DNA from 2 places in the Rhodoplanes azumiensis genome. Region 2 is predicted to be linked to the other one. Evidence: predicted binding sites of a transcription regulator. Region 2 holds the regulator's gene; the other holds the start of a gene.

Region 1 (3,407 bases), on a different contig from region 2:
CGGACCGGGGAGCGGGACGGCGACTCATGGGCCGCGAAGGTGGCGGAGCATGCGCGGAATCGCAAGCACGACACCCGGGCCGGAGGCGGTGTCCCGCAGCTCGACAGCCGGAGATCGCCGCGCGGTCGTTCGACGACCATGATTCCCGGCACGGCAGTCCGGTGATGCGGGCCGCGCACCCGCCGCCTCTCAGAACAGCTCGAGCTGCGCGGTTTTCCGGGCCGACGGCACGAAGTGCTCGACCGTCAGGGCGGTGCGCCGCAGGTTGAGGCCGAGGCGGTCGCAGGCCTTCTCGAAGCGGCGGCCGAGCATCCAGGCATAGGGGCCGGAGCCGGTCATGCGCCGGCCGAACTCGGCGTCGTAGTCCTTGCCGCCGCGCATCTGGCGGATCAGCGTGAAGACGTGCCGCTCGCGGTCGGGGAAATGCGTCACCAGCCATTCGCGAAAAATGTCGCGTACCTCGCGCGGCAGCCGCAGCAGCACGTAGCCGGCGCCCTCGGCGCCGGCCGCCGCGGCGGCGTCGAGGATGCGCTCGATCTCGGTGTCGTTGATGGCCGGCACCAGCGGCGCCACCATCACGGTGGCCGGCACGCCGGCCGCGGCGAGGCCGCGCAGCGCCGCGAGCCGGCGCGCCGGCGTCGGCGCCCGCGGCTCCATCAGGCGCGACAGCTTTGCATCCAGCGTCGTGACCGACAGGGCGACGCGGACGAGCTTGCGCTCGGCCATCCGCGCGAGAATGTCGAGATCTCGAAGGATCAGATCCGACTTGGTGACGATGCCGACCGGGTGCCCGGCGTTCTCCAGCACCTCCAGGATGCGCCGCATCAGCCCGGTCTTGCGCTCGATCGGCTGATACGGGTCGGTGTTGGTGCCGATCGCGATGGTCTTCGGCACGTAGCCCTTGGCGGCGAGCTCGCGCTCCAGGAGCTCGGGCGCGTCCGGCTTCATGAACAGCTTCGATTCGAAGTCGAGCCCGGGCGACAGGCCCAGATAGGCGTGGGTCGGCCGGGCGAAGCAGTAGACGCAGCCGTGCTCGCAGCCGCGATACGGGTTGATCGAGCGGTCGAACGAGATGTCGGGCGATTCGTTGCGGGTGATCACCTTGCGGGCCGTGTCGGTGGTCACCGTGGTGGCGAAGGGCGGCAGCGCCTCCAGGCTCTCCCAGCCGTCGTCGAAGGCGACGCGAGCGACCGGCTCGAAGCGGCCGGACGCGTTGGTGACCGCCCCGCGGCCGCGCCGACGCTCGGCGGCGACGGCGCTGGGACCGGGGAGGCCGCTCGGATGGACCTGATCCGCATGGGCCTGGCTCGGATGGACCTGGCTCGGATGACCCTGGCTCGGATGGACCTGACGGAGGGCGGCCTCGGCGCCCAGGCGGGCGTCGATGCGGGCCGGATCGGGCCGGCGGCGAAGGGCGGATGCTGCGCTCATGGAGAGGACTATAAGCCGCGAAAGAGAACATAACAAGAACAATTAACCGTGATGGTTGCCACACCCGGGTGCGGAAAGTGTCGCGAAGCGATCGAAATTCCGGTGGCGCGTCCGTATAGTGGGTGCCGGACAAAGGGCACGAGGGTCATGCTGAGCGTCGTCATTCCGACCCGCGATTGCGAGCGGGCGCTGGTACGCACGCTCGCCGTGCTGGTCGGCGCGGCCGTGGCCGGCGCGGTGCGCGAGGTGATCGTCGCCGACGCCGGCTCGCAGGACGAGACCACCAAGGTGGCCGAGATCGCCGGCTGCACCACGCTGGTGTCGAGCGCCCCGCTGGCGGCGCGGCTGCGCGCCGCCGCCGCTGCGGCGCGGGCGTCGTGGCTGATGTTCCTGCGGCCCGGCGCGATGCCCGACCCGGCCTGGGCCGAGGAGGCGATCCGGGTCGTCGAGGATCTGGAGCGGCACGGCAGGCTCGACATGGGCGCCGTGTTCCGCACCGAGCCGGCCGGGGCGAGCCCGTCGCTCGGCGGCCAGGCCATGGCGCTGCTGCGCGAGGCGGTGCGGCGGCAGCCGTCGCCGGACCAGGGCCTGCTGATCGGCCGGCGCTTCTACGACACGCTCGGCGGTCACCCGGACGGCGACGCGCCGGAGGCCGCGCTGCTCGGCCGGATCGGCCGGCGACGGTTGATTCGGCTGCGCAGCGGGATCACGGGGGCAGAGTTGCCCGGCTGATAGTTGACTTTGTCAACGATATGCGTGACTGTGTCCCAGCCCGCCTGCCGGATCGTCACGTCATGTCGCTTGCATCTCCCGAACCCGCCCTCGCGACCTCACGGCCGCCGGCCGCCCGGCTCGACGCCGTGCGGCGCTTCAACCGCGCCTACACCCGAAGCCTCGGGCTGCTCCAGGACGGGCTCGTCGACACGCCGTTCTCGCTCACCGAGGCGCGGGTGATCTACGAGCTCGCCAACGCCGGAACGCCGGTCGCCGATCGAGCCGGCACGGCGGTGCCCGGCACCACGGCGACCGCGGTCGCTGCGACGCTCGGCCTCGACCACGGCTATCTCAGCCGCATCCTGAAGAAGTTCGAGGCGGCCGGTCTGGTCGTCCGGCGCCCCTCGGCGCAGGACGCGCGGCAGAGCCTGTTGTCGCTGACGGCGGACGGTGCCGCGGCCTTCGCGGATCTGGTCCGCCGCGCCGAGGACCAGGTCGCCGCGTTGCTGACGACGCTGCCCGAGGAGGCGCAGCAACGCCTCGTGGCGGCGATGCGCACCATCGAGACCCTGGTGACGCAAGGCGAGGCGCCGCCGGCCGTTCTGCTGCGGCCCCACCGCGCCGGCGACATGGGCTTCGTGCTGGCGAGCCACGCGCGCTGCTACGCCGCCGAATACGGCTGGGGCACAGGCTTCGAGACTCTGGTCGCCGAGATCGTCGCGGAGTTCCTGCGCAGCTTCGACGCGGCGCGTGAGGTCTGCTTCATCGCCGAGCGCGACGGCGTGCCGGTCGGCAGCGCGGTCCTGGTGAACGGCGGCGACGGCGTCGCCAAGCTGCGGCTGATCCTGGTCGTGCCGGAGGCCCGCGGCCTCGGCCTCGGCCGCCGCCTGGTCGAGGCCTGCATCGATTTCGCACGCGCGCGCGGTTACGCGAAAATCACGCTGTGGACGCAGAGCATCCTGGTCGAGGCGCGCGGCCTCTATGCGTCGCTCGGCTTCGGGCTGGTGAAACAGGAGCCGCACTGCGTGTTCGGTCACGCGCTGCTGGGGGAGACGTGGGAGCTGGCGCTCGGCTTGAGCGTCGAGCCGCCGCGCTGAGCCGTCATGTCCGCGCGCGTCGCGGGCATCCACGTCTTTGCTGACGCTCGGTGCGGAAGAGCGTGGATGGCCGGGACGAGCCCGGCCATGACGGAATAAACCGCCCGCCCTAAACCGTCGCGCCCTTGGCCTTCGGGCGGCGCAGGTGCTCGTCGAGGCGCGGCA
Region 2 (3,407 bases):
CGACGGCGACACCGTCACCTTCTCGGCCGCCGCGGGCATGCGCGGCCGCCACGTCCGCAGCCGTGGCCGCGACTTTTCGACCGGCACGGTTCTGCTCCGCGCGGGCCGCCGCCTGTCGATGCGCGACCTCGCACTCGCCGCCGCCATGAACCACCCGGCCGTGACGGTGCATCGGCGGCCCCGCGTCGGGCTGCTGGCGACCGGCGACGAGCTGGTGCCGCCCGGTACGCCTCCGGGGCCGGGACAAATCGTCTACTCGAACGGCTTCGCCATCGCGGCGCTGGCCCGCCACGAGGGCGCCGACACGCTCGATCTCGGCATCGTGCCGGACCGGCTGGACGACACCGTCGCGGCGATCCGCCGCGCCCGCGCCGAAAACGTCGACGTGCTGGTGACGACCGGCGGCGCCTCGGTCGGCGACTACGACCTCGTCCAGTCGGCGCTCGCGGCCGAGGGCATGCAGCTCGCCTTCTGGAAGATCGCCATGCGGCCCGGCCGGCCGCTGATGAGCGGACGGCTGGGCGACATCCACGTGCTCGGGCTGCCCGGCAATCCGGTGTCCGCCTTCGTCACCGCGGTCCTGTTTCTGGTGCCGCTGCTGCGCCGTCTGCAGGGCCGCGCCGACCTCGCGATCGCGGACGAGCCGGCGGTCGCCGGCGCCGACCTGAAGGCCAACGACGAGCGCGCCGATTTTCTGCGCGCGACGCTCTCGACCGACGCCGAGGGCCGCCTCGTCGCGACGCCGGTGACGGACCAGGACTCCTCGCTGCTCGCCCCGCTCGGCCTCGCCGACGGGCTGCTGATGCGGCCGCCGCACGCGCCCGCCGTCACGGCCGGCGGCCCCTGCCGCGTGATTCGTCTGCCGGCCTGACCGGCCGCGCCGCCGCGCCGATCGGACACGGTCGATCGGCCGGCGCAGCGCTCGCGTTCCCCCGGGTGCACGGTTTTGCTCGCCTGAACCAGGCCTTAGGGCTAACCAACATTCGCCGTGACCTGTCGATTCCCCCGGCCGGCATTAAAAGGTTGCGGAACACATGCCGAACAGATAGGGTATGTTCATGATTTGTTTAGGCGGCTGCGTTGCACTGCCTGAGCAAGCCCCGGGGGACGACGCATGTTGACGCGGAAGCAGTTCGAGCTGTTGCGGTTCATCCACGAACGCCTGAAGGAAAGCGGCGTGCCGCCGTCCTTCGACGAGATGAAGGACGCGCTCGACCTGCGCTCCAAGTCCGGCATCCACCGCCTGATCACGGCCCTGGAGGAGCGCGGCTTCATCCGCCGCCTGCCCAACCGGGCGCGCGCCATCGAGGTGATCAAGCTGCCCGAATCGGTCGGCCACGGCGTCATGGCGGGCGGCCGCGCCCGCGGCTTCACGCCGAGCGTCATCGAAGGCAATCTCGGCCGGGTTCGCCCGCCCGCCCCGCAGCCGCAGGACGAGGACACGGCCCGCCCGATCGCCGTGCCGGTGATGGGCCGGATCGCCGCCGGCACCCCCATCGAGGCGATCCAGACCAAGAGCTCGATCGTCAACGTGCCGCCCGAGCTGTTGAGCGCCGGCGACCATTTCGCCCTCGAGGTGCGTGGCGATTCGATGATCGACGCCGGCATCCTCGACGGCGACATCGCCCTGATCCGCCGCTCCGAGAACGCCGACACGGGCGACATCGTCGTCGCCCTGGTCGACGAGGAGGAGGCGACGCTCAAGCGCTTCCGCCGCCGCGGCGCCTCGATCGCGCTGGAGCCCGCCAACGCCTCCTACGAGGTGCGCATCCTTCCCCCCAACCGGGTGCGCATCCAGGGCAAGCTCGTCGGCCTGATGCGGCGGTACTGAGCCGCCCTGCGCCGGCCGCGCCGGCCGCGACGCGGAGGCCCGCATCGTCCGCCGGGGCGTCCCGTGCCGATCCGTGCCCATGCGGACGCTCGCGTCCGCATGTCGAGATGGGCCGTGGGCGGCCGCCTCGGGTGCGTCGCGGCGGTGGTGCGGCACGGGCGCGCCGAACGCCGGCGCGAGTTGGGGCACCGGGGGCACCGGCCCCGGCGGCCACCACCATGGATCCGCGCCGGCGCGGTGATCCGGCCCGCGTGCCATGATCGTACCGCAAAGCCGTCGGCAGGGTGCCGGGGACCGCCGGGAGCGCGCTTTTCGCTGGTGCTCGCCCGGCGTTCTTTCTACGTTCCGAGCCCGCCGCGGCCGCCCGCCGACCCGCGGCCGAGCCGTGACTCGGACCGTGACTCGGACCGTGACTTGGACCCTGACTCGGACCATGACCGCAAGGCCCGTGACCGCAAGGCCCGTGACCGCAAGATTCGTGACCGCACGCCGTTGTCTGGACTCCGTATGACCGATCGAAGCGAGACGTCGCGCTCCCGCCGCCCCGACGGGCGGTTGATCTCCATCCGGGGGGCGCGCGAGCACAATCTGAAGAACGTCGACGTCGACCTGCCGCGCGACAAGCTCGTCGTCTTCACCGGCCTGTCGGGCTCGGGCAAATCCTCGCTCGCCTTCGACACCATCTATGCCGAGGGCCAGCGCCGCTACGTCGAGTCGCTGTCGGCCTATGCGCGCCAGTTCCTCGAGATGATGCAGAAGCCGGACGTCGACCAGATCGACGGCCTCTCCCCCGCCATCTCGATCGAGCAGAAGACCACCTCCAAGAACCCGCGCTCGACGGTCGGCACCGTCACCGAGATCTACGACTACATGCGTCTCCTGTGGGCGCGCGTCGGCGTGCCCTACTCGCCGGCGACCGGTCTCCCGATCGAGAGCCAGACCGTGTCCCAGATGGTCGACCGGGTGATGGCGCTGCCGGAGGGGACGCGGCTCTATCTGCTGGCGCCGCTCGTGCGCGGCCGCAAGGGCGAGTACAAGAAGGAGCTGGCCGAGCTCCTCAAGAAGGGGTTCCAGCGGGTCAAGATCGACGGCGCCTTCCACGAGATCGCCTCGGCGCCGGCGCTCGACAAGAAGTTCAAGCACGACATCGACGTGGTGGTGGACCGCATCGTCGTACGTCCCGACATCGCGACGAGGCTCGCCGAATCCTTCGAGACCGCGCTGAAGCTCGCCGACGGCATCGCCGTGGTGGAGTTCGCGGACGACACCGCGGCCACCGCGGCGGCCAAGAGGACCGCCAAGATCCACGACCAGAGCGGGCCGGAGCGCCTGATCTTCTCCGAGAAATTCGCCTGCCCGGTGTCGGGCTTCACGATCTCCGAGATCGAGCCGCGGCTGTTCTCGTTCAACTCGCCGCACGGCGCCTGCCCGGCCTGTGGCGGCCTCGGCCTCGACCAGAAGATCGACCCGGATCTCGTGGTGCCGGACCGCGGCGTGTCGCTCAAGCGCGGGGCCGTCGCGCCGTGGGCGAAGTCGTCGTCGCCTTATTACGGGCAGACGCTGGAGGCGCTCGCCA

The links. Region 2 encodes LexA, which represses DNA repair genes until DNA is damaged. Its sites were predicted from a motif close to TGTTCNNNNTGTGTTCNG; they were not measured.
Region 1: ACFSOX_RS20750 (PA0069 family radical SAM protein) is a predicted target of LexA. The motif match lies at 1,455-1,472, and genes of this name have one in related genera.

The regions. Positions count from the first base shown of each region.
Region 1 covers NZ_JBHUIW010000031.1:3,672-7,078, reverse strand. Annotated here, with positions in the region: gene ACFSOX_RS20755 (ribonuclease HII) at 1-28, opposite strand, end outside; gene ACFSOX_RS20750 (PA0069 family radical SAM protein) at 190-1,431, opposite strand; gene ACFSOX_RS20745 (glycosyltransferase) at 1,579-2,163, shown strand; gene ACFSOX_RS20740 (bifunctional helix-turn-helix transcriptional regulator/GNAT family N-acetyltransferase) at 2,226-3,242, shown strand; gene moaB (molybdenum cofactor biosynthesis protein B) at 3,352-3,407, opposite strand, start outside.
Region 2 covers NZ_JBHUIW010000012.1:42,541-45,947, forward strand. Annotated here, with positions in the region: gene ACFSOX_RS11870 (molybdopterin molybdotransferase MoeA) at 1-871, shown strand, start outside; gene lexA (transcriptional repressor LexA) at 1,115-1,831, shown strand; gene uvrA (excinuclease ABC subunit UvrA) at 2,339-3,407, shown strand, end outside.